DNA from 2 places in the Mycobacterium sp. IDR2000157661 genome. Region 2 is predicted to be linked to the other one. Evidence: predicted binding sites of a transcription regulator. Region 2 holds the regulator's gene; the other holds the start of a gene.
What was found. Region 2 encodes HspR, which represses chaperone genes until heat shock. Its sites were predicted from a motif close to ANNTGAGTNNNNNNNACTCANNT; they were not measured.

Region 1: the regulator HspR is predicted to act here: its motif matches at 3,287-3,309, upstream of lon (endopeptidase La).

The regions. Positions count from the first base shown of each region.
Region 1 covers NZ_CP081006.1:3,918,685-3,924,935, forward strand. Annotated here, with positions in the region: gene K3G64_RS20150 (mechanosensitive ion channel domain-containing protein) at 1-652, shown strand, start outside; gene K3G64_RS20155 (alpha-hydroxy acid oxidase) at 661-1,914, shown strand; gene K3G64_RS20160 (esterase family protein) at 2,107-3,111, shown strand; gene lon (endopeptidase La) at 3,321-5,681, shown strand; gene K3G64_RS20170 (hypothetical protein) at 5,730-5,918, shown strand; gene K3G64_RS20175 (TfoX/Sxy family protein) at 5,948-6,251, shown strand, end outside.
Region 2 covers NZ_CP081006.1:1,199,849-1,206,099, reverse strand. Annotated here, with positions in the region: gene dnaK (molecular chaperone DnaK) at 1-45, shown strand, start outside; gene grpE (nucleotide exchange factor GrpE) at 42-677, shown strand; gene dnaJ (molecular chaperone DnaJ) at 702-1,871, shown strand; gene K3G64_RS06830 (heat shock protein transcriptional repressor HspR) at 1,967-2,335, shown strand; gene K3G64_RS06825 (aldose 1-epimerase) at 2,332-3,228, opposite strand; gene K3G64_RS06820 (zinc-binding dehydrogenase) at 3,321-3,845, opposite strand; partial or broken gene K3G64_RS06815 (hypothetical protein) at 3,904-3,954, opposite strand; gene K3G64_RS06810 (FAD-binding oxidoreductase) at 4,131-5,297, opposite strand; gene K3G64_RS06805 (ABC transporter permease) at 5,314-6,251, opposite strand, start outside.

The DNA of each region.
Region 1 (6,251 bases), 2.3 Mb from region 2:
GATGCTGAACCGGGTGGCGGCCATGCTGCCGCAACTGCGCGCCGACGCCATGCCGTCGAGCGTGCACGTCGGCGGCCTGTCGTACCTGACCAGCGTGCCGCTGAACACCCCCGCCGACGACTTGGCCACCAAAACCACGTTTTTGCGGTGGGTCTGGTACGCCGCGCGGCGGGCCGGACTGCATCTGGACGAGGCGGAAGACGAATTCGAGACGACGCAGCGGGTGCAGCGGTCGCTGCGGGCGGTGGCGCCGACGTTGCGCCTGAATCAGGCCGAGCAGGACGAGATCGTCCCCCACGTGCGCGTCACCCGCTACGGCACCGACGAGTATCTGCAGGCTTCCGGTCAGGTGCCGACCCGGATGATGTTCATCGTGAGCGGTCGGGTGCGCCTGGTAGCCGTCGGCGACGACGACGTAGTCATCGAGATCCGTACGTTGGAGACGGGTGATTTCCTGGGCCAGACGACCCTGACGCGCGAACCGGTCACGGCGTCGGCCTATGCGCTCGAGGAGGTCACCGTGGTGCAGATCGAGCGCGATCGCGTCGAAGACCTGGTGGCGCGCAAGCCGCTTCTGCTGCACGACTTCGGCCGGGCGATCGAGGAGCGCCGGGCCACCCTTCGGCGGGCGCTGGCCGCGGCATCCGACTGACCCGCGTGATGAAGCGACGCCTGCCTCGACTGCGCGAACTGGCGCCGCTGGTCACGATTCGACGGCCGCAGTGGAATTCGACGCAGCGCAGGCTGGCCGCCGCGCTCACCATCGAGGACCTCAGGCGGATCGCCAAGCGCCGCACACCCAAGGCCGCGTTCGACTACACCGACGGCGCCGCCGAGGCGGAGTTGTCGCTGGCCCGCGCTCGACAGGCCTTCCGCGACATCGAGTTCCACCCGTCGATCCTTCGTGATGTGGCGAACGTCGACACCGGTGCGACGGTGCTCGGCGGCCACGTGGCCGCGCCGTTCGGCATCGCGCCGACCGGATTCACCCGGCTGATGCACACCGAGGGCGAGCTCGCCGGTGCCCGCGCTGCCGCCCGTGCCGGCATCCCATTCTCGCTGTCGACGCTGGCCACGTCGTCCATCGAGGATGTCAAGGCGGCGAACCCGCACGGGCGCAACTGGTTTCAGCTCTACATGTGGAAGGACCGCGAGCGGTCGATGGCGTTGGTGGAGCGCGCGGCGGCGGCCGGCTTCGACACCCTGCTGGTCACCGTGGACGTCCCCGTCGCGGGCGCGCGGTTGCGCGACATCCGCAACGGGATGTCGATCCCGCCCGCGCTCACGCTGCGCACCGTGCTCGACGCAGCGGCCCACCCGCGATGGTGGTTCGATCTGCTGACCACGCAACCGCTGTCGTTCGCCTCTCTGGATCGCTGGCCGGGCACCGTCGCCGAGTACCTCGACACCATGTTCGATCCCACGGTCACCTACGCCGACCTGGCCTGGATCACCGAGCAGTGGCCGAACAAGTTGGTGGTCAAGGGTATCCAGACGCTCCACGACGCCCGCGCCGTCGTCGACCTGGGTGTCGACGGCATCGTGCTCTCGAATCACGGTGGCCGACAACTCGACCGCGCACCGGTGCCGTTCCATCTGTTGCCCAGCGTGGCCCGCGAGGTCGGGGCGGACACCGAGATTTTGCTGGATACCGGCATCATGTCGGGCGCCGACATCGTCGCCGCGATCGCCCTCGGTGCACGATTCACGATGGTGGGGCGGGCCTACCTGTACGGGTTGATGGCCGGTGGTGAGGCGGGTGCCGATCGGGCGATCGCGATCCTGAACGAGCAGGTCGTGCGCACGATGCGGCTCCTCGGGGTGACCTCGCTCGCCGAGCTGGGGCCGCGGCACGTCACCCGGTTGCACCGGCTCTCCCGCGGCGTGTCGGCCTCCCGCACCGAGTCACCCTAGGCACTTCTTCCCCACAGGTCACACGGTCGATCATCGGAGCACGAGGCCGGGCCGAGTCGCAATCGTTAGCCAACCGCGACGTCGCAACCGCATGTCACGGCGCGGCGCGGGCCCGCCCGGCGTGTTTCATTACCCAGGAAAGCGACGGCAATTGCTTTGTGGCATGCGATGAAAGGTGGGTTGGTTGCCGTTATGAAATTCATGGAGAGGTACCGAGGTACCGGTACAAGACTGTTGCGCAGGATGGCGGTGGCCGCGCTTGCGACCGTGGCGCTGCCCGGGCTGATCGGGTTCGCCGGGGGGTCGGCGACTGCGGGAGCGTTCTCCCGGCCGGGTCTGCCGGTCGAGTATCTGGATGTGTTCTCCCAGTCGATGAACCGCAACATCCGGATCCAGTTCCAGGGCGGCGGTCCCCACGCGGTGTATCTGCTCGACGGCCTGCGCGCCCAGGACGACTTCAACGGCTGGGACATCAACACCCCGGCGTTCGAGTGGTACTACCAGTCAGGTCTGTCGACGGTGATGCCGGTCGGCGGGCAGTCCAGCTTCTACACCGACTGGTATCAGCCGTCGCGGGGCAACGGCCAGGACTACACCTACAAGTGGGAGACGTTCCTGACCCAGGAACTGCCGGCATGGCTGCAGGCGAACAGGGGCGTCGACCCGAACGGCAATGCGGTGGTTGGTATCTCGATGGCAGGCAGCACGGCGCTGACCTACTCGATCTACTACCCGCAGAAGTTCGTCTACGCCGCGTCGCTGTCGGGTTTCCTGAACCCGTCCGAGGGCTGGTGGCCGATGCTGATCGGGTTGGCGATGAACGACGCCGGTGGCTACAACGCCGAGAGCATGTGGGGTCCGTCCTCGGATCCGGCGTGGAAACGCAACGACCCGATGGTCAACATCGGCCAGTTGGTGGCCAACAACACCCGCATCTGGATCTACTGCGGCACCGGCACCCCGTCGGAGCTGGACAGCTCCGGTGGCGGTGGCAACCTGATGGCCGCCCAGTTCCTCGAGGGGTTCACGCTGCGGACCAACATCACCTTCCGCGACAACTACATCGCCGCGGGCGGCACCAACGGTGTCTTCAACTTCCCGGACCAGGGAACGCACAGCTGGGGCTACTGGGGTCAGCAGCTGCAGATGATGAAGCCTGACATCCAGCGGGTGCTGGGGGCGCAGGCCAGCGCCTAGGGACACCGCCGAGATCCACCCACTACAGGGAGCCTGCCGTAACCCCGAACGGCAGGCTCCCTGCCATGTGTGGGGTACGCCGAATGAGCAGCCATGGCCGTTGATCTGCCGCCACTGCGACCAGGAATGCTCTTTCGCGTCCAGCCGAACGAGGGAACAAACACCGATGCCCCAGGGTTGAGTCCATTCGACTGAACTTTGGAGGATTGATGGCTGACGCCAACAAGGCATCGCGTGTGGTGCCGGTGCTTTTCACCAGTGACTCGATCGTGCTGCCGGGCATGGTGGTGCCGATCGAACTCGACGACGCCGCACGTGCGGCGGTCGACGCCGCCCGCGCCAGCGAGTCGGGCGAGCTGCTGGTCGCGCCGCGGCTGGAGGACCGCTACCCGTCCTACGGTGTGCTGGCCTCGATTCTGCAGGTCGGCCAGATCGCCGGCGCCGCAGCCGCGGTGGTGCGCGGCAACAGCCGGGCGCACATCGGCATCGGCGCCACCGGACCGGGCACCGCGCTGTGGGTCGAGGTGGTCGAGATCACCGACGACACCGCGGCCGGCGGCGGGGTCGCGGCGCTGGCAGCCGAGTACAAGAAGCTGCTGCTGGCGGTGCTGCAGCGCCGAGAGGCCTGGCAGATCGTCGACTTCGTCAACCAGCAGACCGACCCGTCGGCGCTGGCCGACCTGGCCGGGTACGCCACCCACCTGAGCCAGGTGCAGAAGCGCCAACTGCTCGAGACGCCCGACGTGGCCGAGCGGTTGCGCGTGCTGATCGAGTGGACCACCGACCACCTCGCCGAGGTGGAGGTCAACGACAAGATCGCCGAGGACGTCCGCGAGGGCATTGAGAAGACGCAGAAGGAGTTCCTGCTGCGCCAGCAACTCGCCGCGATCCGCAGGGACCTGGGCGAGTTGAGCCCCGACGGCGAGGAGGGCACCGACGACTACCGCGCCCGGGTCGAGGCCGCCGATCTTCCCGACAAGATCCGCGAGGCCGCGCTGCGCGAGGTGGGCAAGCTGGAACGCGCCAGCGACCAGAGCCCGGAGGGCGGCTGGATCCGCACCTGGCTCGACACCGTGCTGGATCTGCCGTGGAACGTGCGCACCGACGACTCCACCGACCTGAAGGGCGCGCGCGAGATACTCGACGCCGACCACCACGGGCTCGAGGACGTCAAGGACCGCATCGTCGAGTACCTGGCCGTGCGGGCGCGGCGCACCCAGCGCGGACTGGCCCTCGTCGGCGGCCGCGGCTCCGGCGCGGTGATGGTGCTGGCCGGTCCGCCCGGCGTCGGCAAGACGTCGCTGGGCGAGAGCGTGGCCCGCGCGCTGGGTCGCAAGTTCGTCCGGGTCGCGCTCGGCGGCGTGCGCGACGAGGCCGAGATCCGCGGCCACCGACGCACCTACGTCGGCGCTCTGCCGGGGCGCATCGTGCGGGCCATCGGCGAAGCGGGCTCCATGAACCCCGTCGTGCTGCTCGACGAGATCGACAAGGTCGGCTCCGACTTCCGCGGCGACCCGGCGGCGGCGCTGCTCGAGGTGCTCGATCCGGCGCAGAACCACACGTTCCGCGACCACTACCTGGACCTGGATCTGGACCTGTCCGACGTGGTGTTCCTGGCGACGGCCAACGTGATCGAGAACATCCCCTCGGCGCTGCTGGATCGCATGGAACTGGTGCAGATCGACGGCTACACCGCCGACGACAAGGTCGCGATCGCGCGCGACTTCCTGCTGCCCCGACAGCGGGAGCGGGCGGCGCTGATCGAGGACGAGGTCGTGGTGACCGAGGAGGCGCTGCGCAAGATGGCCGCGGACTACACCCGCGAACCGGGCGTGCGGCAGTTCGAACGGTTGCTGGCCAAGGCGATGCGCAAGGCGGCGACGAAGCTGGCCGAGTCGGCCGATGACGAGGTCGCGTTGACCATTGACGAGCCCGATCTCGTCGACTATCTGGGCCGGCCGCGGTTCCTGCCCGAATCCGCCGAACGCACCGCGGTGCCGGGCGTGGCCACCGGGCTGGCGGTGACCGGTCTCGGCGGCGACGTCCTCTACATCGAGGCCGGGGCGGCTGGCTCAGCCGGGCCGGGCGATGCATCCTTGCAGCTGACCGGTCAGCTCGGCGACGTGATGAAGGAGTCGGCGCAGATCGCGCTGTCCTACGTGCGCAGCCACGCCGAGCAGTTAGGCGTCGACCCCAAGGCGCTGGACCGGCGCATCCACGTGCACGTGCCCGCGGGTGCGGTGCCCAAGGACGGCCCCTCGGCCGGTGTGACGATGGTGACCGCGCTGGTGTCCATGGCGACCGGCCGGCAGGTGCGCGCCGATGTCGGCATGACCGGCGAGGTGACGCTCAACGGCCGCGTGCTGCCGATCGGCGGGGTCAAGCAGAAGCTGCTGGCCGCACAACGGGCGGGCCTGTCCACGGTGTTCATCCCGCAGCGCAACGAGGCGGACCTGGATGACGTCCCGGCCGACGTGCTCGACGCGCTGGAGGTCAAGCCGATGACCGACGTCGCCGAGATCGTCGCGCAGGCGCTGCAGCCGTCCGAGGCGGTCACCGCGGCGGCCTGACGCCCGCACTGGGTGCGTGCATTCACCGGATTCGGGTACAGATCCGCCGTGAGGTTCGTGCTCGATGTGCATCTGCCCGACGACGCCGACGTGTCCGCGGAGGTCGGGCGGATCCTGCGGTACTGGGGCGGGGCGATGAAGGACCTCGACGACCTCGAACCCGGCGACAAGCAGGACGTGTACGACGCGGCCTACAACCGGGTCGGGTCCTGGTCGGTGAGCGCGGATACCGAGTAGCTGTCGGCCCCTGGCGCTACGGTCCTGCCATGGCCTACGACGAGGAACTCGCCGACCGGATCCGCGAGTTGCTGGGCGCCGAGCGGGGCGTCGAGGAGAAGCGGATGTTCGGCGGGCTGGCGTTCCTGATCAACGGCAACATGGCGGTCGTCGCCAGCGGACAGGGCGGCCTCATGGTGCGGGTACCACCCGAGGAGACCGAGAAGTTGCTGGCGCGCGACCATGTCGAGCCGATGGTGATGGCGGGCCGGCAGACCCGGGGCTGGTTGCGGGTGGCCCTCGACGGCGTCAAGACCATGCGCCAACTGCGGCCGTGGGTCGGCCGCGGCGTCG
Region 2 (6,251 bases):
GAGGTGGTCGAGGACGACTCCGACAAGGGTCAGGAGAACAAGTGACGGGAAACGATCCGCACGAGCCGGTGACCGTCACCGACAAACGGCGCATCGATCCGGTCACCGGTGCAGTGAGAGAAGCAGGCTCCGGGCCGGCCCCCAGCGGGCCGGCGCCGGGGGAGTTCGTCGGGGAGAGCCCGGAGGAGTCCGACAAGGCCTCCGAACTGCTGGCCGATCTGCAGCGTGTGCAGGCCGACTTCACCAACTATCGAAAGCGCGCCCTGCGCGACCAGCAGATGGCGAGTGACCGGGCCAAGGCGTCGGTCATCACGGCGCTGCTGCCGGTGCTCGACGATCTCGACCGCGCCCGCAGCCACGGTGACCTGGAATCGGGGCCGCTCAAGGCCGTTGCCGACAAGCTCGTCAACGTGCTCGAGGGCCTCGGCCTTGTGCCGTTCGGTGACGAGGGTGACGACTTCGACCCGGCACTGCACGAGGCGGTGCAGCACGAGGGCGAGGGCACCCACCCGATCGTCGGCACCGTGATGCGACGGGGTTACAAGGTCGGTGAGCAGGTAGTGCGCCATGCCCTGGTGGGCGTCGTCGACACGGTGCCCGATGCCCCCGGTGAGCAGGACACGACCGATAACCAGGGCGAGTCGGCACCCGAGGCCGCAGAATCAGACAACGTCTAGTGGAAGGTGAGGAGGTGACGCGGCATGGCCCAGCGCGAATGGGTCGAGAAGGACTTCTACAAGGAGCTCGGCGTCTCCTCTGATGCCAGCGCCAAGGACATCAAGGCGGCGTACCGCAAGCTGGCCTCCGAGCTGCACCCGGACAAGAACCCTTCCGGAGCCGAGCGGTTCAAGGCCGTCTCCGAGGCGTACAGCGTGCTGTCCGACGAGGCCAAGCGCAAGGAGTACGACGAGACCAGGCGGCTGTTCGCCAACGGTGGTTTCGGCCGTGGCCGATTCAGCGGCGGCGGTGGCGGTTTCGGCGGATTCGGTGGGGACGGCGCCGAGTTCAACCTGAACGATCTGTTCGATGCCGCCGGGCAGACCGGCGGCGCCAACATCGGTGATCTGTTCGGCGGCCTCTTCGGCCGCGGTGCGCAACAGCCGCGGGCCAGCCGGCCCCGTCGCGGCAACGACCTCGAGACCGAGACCGAGTTGTCGTTCCTCGAGGCCACCAAGGGCGTGGCGATGCCGCTTCGGCTGACCAGCCCGGCACCGTGTACGAATTGCCATGGCAGCGGCGCCCGCCCGGGCACCAGCCCGAAGGTCTGCCCGAACTGCAACGGGTCCGGGGTGATCAATCGCAATCAGGGCGCTTTCGGGTTCTCTGAGCCGTGCACCGAATGCCGGGGCAGTGGATCGATCATCGAGCACCCGTGCCAGGAGTGCAAAGGCACCGGGGTGACCACCCGCACCCGCACCATCAACGTGCGGATCCCGCCGGGTGTCGAGGACGGTCAGCGCATCCGGTTGGCCGGTCAGGGCGAGGCGGGGTTGCGTGGCGCGCCGTCCGGTGACCTGTACGTCACCGTGCATGTACGCCCCGACAAGGTGTTCGGCCGGGATGGTGACGATCTCACCGTCACCGTTCCGGTCGCCTTCCACGAGTTGGCGCTCGGCACAACGCTTTCCGTGCCGACATTGGAGGGCAAGGTCGGCGTGCGGGTGCCCAAGGGCACCTCCGACGGCCGGATCCTGCGGGTGCGCGGACGAGGCGTCCCCAAGCGTTCGGGCGGCCACGGTGACTTGCTGGTGACGGTGAAGGTGGCGGTGCCGCCGAAGTTGGAGGGCGAGGCGGCCGAGGCGCTGGAGGCCTACGCGAAGGCGGAGCGGGCCAGTGGCTTCGACCCGCGGGCCGGCTGGGCGGGTGCCTGATGAGCGCTTGCGCGAAGAAGCGAGGACCCTGATGAGCGCTTGCGCGAAGAAGCGAGGACCCTGATGAGCGCTTGCGCGAAGAAGCGAGGGTCCTGATGGCTGCCAGACGGTCCGGTGACGATGCGCGCACCTTCCTGATCTCGGTGGCCGCCGAACTGGCCGGCATGCACGCTCAGACGCTGCGCACGTATGACCGGCTGGGACTGGTCCGCCCGCAACGCACCTCGGGTGGCGGTAGGCGCTATTCGCAGAAGGACGTCGACCTGCTGCGCGAGGTGCAGCGACTGTCCCAGGACGAGGGCGTCAACCTCGCCGGCATCAAGCGCATTATCGAGCTGACCAATCAGGTCGACGCGCTGCAGGCACGGGTTCGCGAATTGACCCAGGAGGTGGAGGCGTTGCGGTCGCAGCCTCGCGCCAAGAGCACCGCCCTGGTGGTGTGGCAGCCGCGCAACAAGCGTTAGCTCACCCGGATCGAGAAGCGCGCCGTCTCCGGCGTTCCGGGCATCGCATACCGAAATCCGCCCCGCCGCAGTGAATCCGTCGGCGCGGTCATCGGCTCGATGCCGATGACGGCGTCATTGGCCGGCGCGAACAGTTGCGCTGCCGGATAACCCTTCTCATAGGTCACATCGATGCGTCGGCCACCGCCGGCGAGGGTGAACACCGCTCCTTCGGGCACCCGGTCGAAGCCGTCGTCGTACACCGTCGAGCCGAGTTGATTCGTCGAAGCCTCCCATTGCGATTGCTCACCGGTCGGAATGCCGTTGTCGTCGACCGGCAGATGGCGCATCGCCGGCGTCGTCAGCACCCAGTCCTCACGCGGCACACCCGGCAACGTCAGGTACGGGTGGTAGCCGAAGCACATGGGCACCGGAGCCGACGTCGTGGGTCGCACCGTCGTCGCGATCGTCAGCGTGCGGTCGGCGAGTGTCGCCGACTGGATCAGCAGATGGGGAAAGGGGAACACCGCCAGCAGCTGTGGTGCACCCGAGAAGTCGAGGACCGCCGTCAGAGTGTTGTCGGAGCGCTCGGTCACCAGCCAACCGGAATAGGCCGCCAGCACGCCGTGCATCGGCGCCCCGTGCGGGTCGGTGCGCACGCCCCCGCGGCCGGGTGTCAGGGTCACGACGGCGCCGTCGACCTCATAGCCGTTGCCGCTCAGTCGGTTCGCCCACGGGTAGAGGATCGGGATGCCCATGGTCTTGCCGTCCGCGATGTAGGCGTCCAGTCCGCGCCGTTGGCCAAGTAGCTCGTCGCCGCCGTCCGACAGCGACGTGCCGATCATGCCTGCCGACGGCGCGAAGGTCGCCGTCACCGACGAGGATGGATCCTGCAGCACGACGCGGTCAACCATGGTTACCCAAGCTACCGCCGATGGCGCACACACGGTTGTGCTGAGCTGGAATTTACAGCCCTCATTGCACTCTCGGCGTCAAGTAATGAGCTCTAGTCGTAGACGATCACCGCGCGACCGATGAAGTCGCCGCGGCCGAGGGCCTCGATGTGGTCGTTGACCTCCTCGAATCGGACCGGGGTGACCGAGTCCTTGATCTTGCCGGCCCCGGCGAGTGCCACCACTTCGGTGAGGTCGTTGTAGTTGCCCCAGAACGATCCGAAGAGGGAGTACTCGCGGCTGACCAACGGAAACAGCGAGATGTCCACCCGGTTGCCGACGAGCCCCACCGACGCGACGGCGCCCTCGGTCGCCAGCAGGGAGAAGGCCAATCGCATGCTCTCCTCGGCACCGGCACACTCGATGACTGCGTCGAGTTCGCGGCTCTCGGTCGCCTGCTCGAGCTCGTCGCGGATCTGGTCGTCGGACTTGCCGCGAATGTTGATCGTGTGGTCGGCGCCGTTCTGCGTTGCCAACGCTAGTTTCTCGTCGTTGCGGCCGAACGCGACCACGGTCGCACCTCCGCCCAGGAGCTTGGCGTACTGGACCCCGTAGGCGCCCAGACCGCCGATGCCCATCACCGCCAACGTCGTCCCCGGCGCCCGCGATCTCGTGCCCGGGCGTTGCCGGCAACGGCATGTCGGTGCCGAAGTAGCCGTCGATGAGCTGAAAGTCGGTGCGGCACATGCCTGCCCCGCCAACCTTCACCAGGACCTGATTCGGCTCGATGTCGGGGATCGGAATCTCTTCGAGCCGCAGGGGTTGCTGGTAACCGTGCATGCGTGCGGCCCGCATCTTGGCCATGGCTCTCCTCGACGGCCGGTGATCTCGGTCGAAGTGTAAAGAAACCGCGGTGGCGGCGCTCAGCTTGCCAGCGGATCGTGCTGGATCCGCTCGGCCGGCGCGCCTTTGGCGATCAGCGCGTCCCTGGTGGCGGTCACCATGTCCGGACCACCGCACACCAGGATCTGGCGATCACCCCAGTTGCCGTAACGCGTCACCACTTCAGCGAGCGTTCCGGTCTGCCGCACGTGCAGGCCGCGCGGCGGTTGGACGTCGGGATAGTCGGCCGCCCACGGCGGGTCGATGTTGTACTCCGACACCGGGGTGACCGACAGCCACGGGTTCTGCGACGCGATCTGCCAGAGCGTGTGCAGATCGTAGAGCTCGCACGGGTAGCGGCCACCGAAGAACAGGTGCACCCGTGGGTTCACCGCGAACCGGGTGAGGTCCATGATCAACGTCCGCAACGGCGCCAGGCCGGTGCTTCCAGCGACCATCAGCACGTCACCGCCGTCGCGGTCGACGTGCAGACCGCCGTGCGGGTTCGACAGCCGCCACCGGTCGCCCGCCCTGGTCTCGCCGACGATCGCCGGGCTGACCATTCCGCCGGTTACCGAGCGGATGTGGAACTCCACCGCGCCCTGGTCGTCGGCCGGAATCGACGGGCTCAGATATCGCCAGCGGCGGGGCCACTGCGGCACCTGAACCGTGACGTACTGACCGGGGTGGTAGACCAGCGGGTGGTCCAACTGCAGGCGGACCACCGACACGTCGCGGGTGGCGCGGATGTGCTCGATCACAGTGCCGTCGCAGAACGGCGGGCCCTGCTCGGCCTCGGCGGCGCCCCGCATCACCCCGACCATCAGGGCGACGGCGTCGTTGGTGGCCTCGGCGAGCTTGTCGTCCCAGCTGTCGGCGAGTTCGATGCGCAGCGAGTGGTACAGCGCATCCTGCATGCTGTCGTAATGCCGCTCTGTCACACCGTATTTGCGGTGGTCGCGACCGAGCTGGGCGAGGAAGGACACCGGCTCCTGCGCCCGCTGGGCCACCAACTCGCCCAACACGTAGGTGAGGGCGTGGGCGAACGCGGTGCGCTGGGCGGCCATGTCGGGCGGAAAGAGGTCGCGCACCGACGTGTCGATGGCGAACCATCGTGTGTAGAAGCGACGGATCACCTCGTCGGAGCCGAGCGCGGGATCGACCGCGTCGCGCAGCATGCGCAGCGCGCCACGGTCGTCGAGTCCCACGCCGCCCGAGTGTAAGTCAGGCGCTGATAACCCTGCGCCTGCCGAGGGCGGCCAGCACGACCAGCGCCGTTCCCAGGAGTGCCCAACACGTCAGCACCACCACCGAAGCCGTCGCGCCCGCTCCGTCGAAGAATGCCGCGGACCGCAGCAGCGTCGCGCCCGCACCCTGCGGCAGCAACTGGCCGAACTCGCCCCAGCCACTCGGCAGCAGCTCCGGCGCACCGGTCAGACCCGACAGCGGGTTGCCGATCAGCAGAGCGGTGGCCGCTCCGAGCGCCAGGCCGACGCGGCCGAACAGCGAGCCGAGGCCCAGCAGCGTCACGCCGGTGGCCAGGATGCCGAGCGTCAGTGCGCCGCTGACTCCCCAGAAGTTGGCGTCGATGGAGCCGAGTACCCAGCGCAGCAGCGACGCAATGGTCAGACCCGCCACTCCCGAGAAGACCACGACAGCGGTCAGTCGGGTCCAGACCTCGTGCTTGAGCACGAACAGCAGCGCGATGACCGGAAGCAGGCCGGCCAGCGTGATCGGCAGTGCCGAGGCGGCCAACCCGGCGCCGCGGGGATCCTCCGCGGTGGGCGGAGCCAGGTCTGCGGTACGCACCTGTGTGCCGGTCTGCTGGGCGATGCCGTTGCCGATCTGGGTGAGGATCCCCGCGACCATCGGGCTACCGCCGGTCGCGATCAACAGGGTGCGTCCCTCGGGGCCGAACGCGATTCCGCCGTAGACGTCGCGGTTGCGGATCGCGTCGCGCAGCGCCCCCTCGCCGGGGTAGTAGGTGAGCTCGAACGCGTCAGGGGCCTGCTTGTCCAGGATGGCTTCGATCTGGCCGCCGGCCGCCTGTGGACCGGCGGCGCCGATCGGCACGTCGCGCGGGGCGGTGTTGGCCGCGGGCAGGGCGAAGGCGAGCGCGACGATCGCGATGGCGACGGTGAGCACGATGACGATGCCGGTCG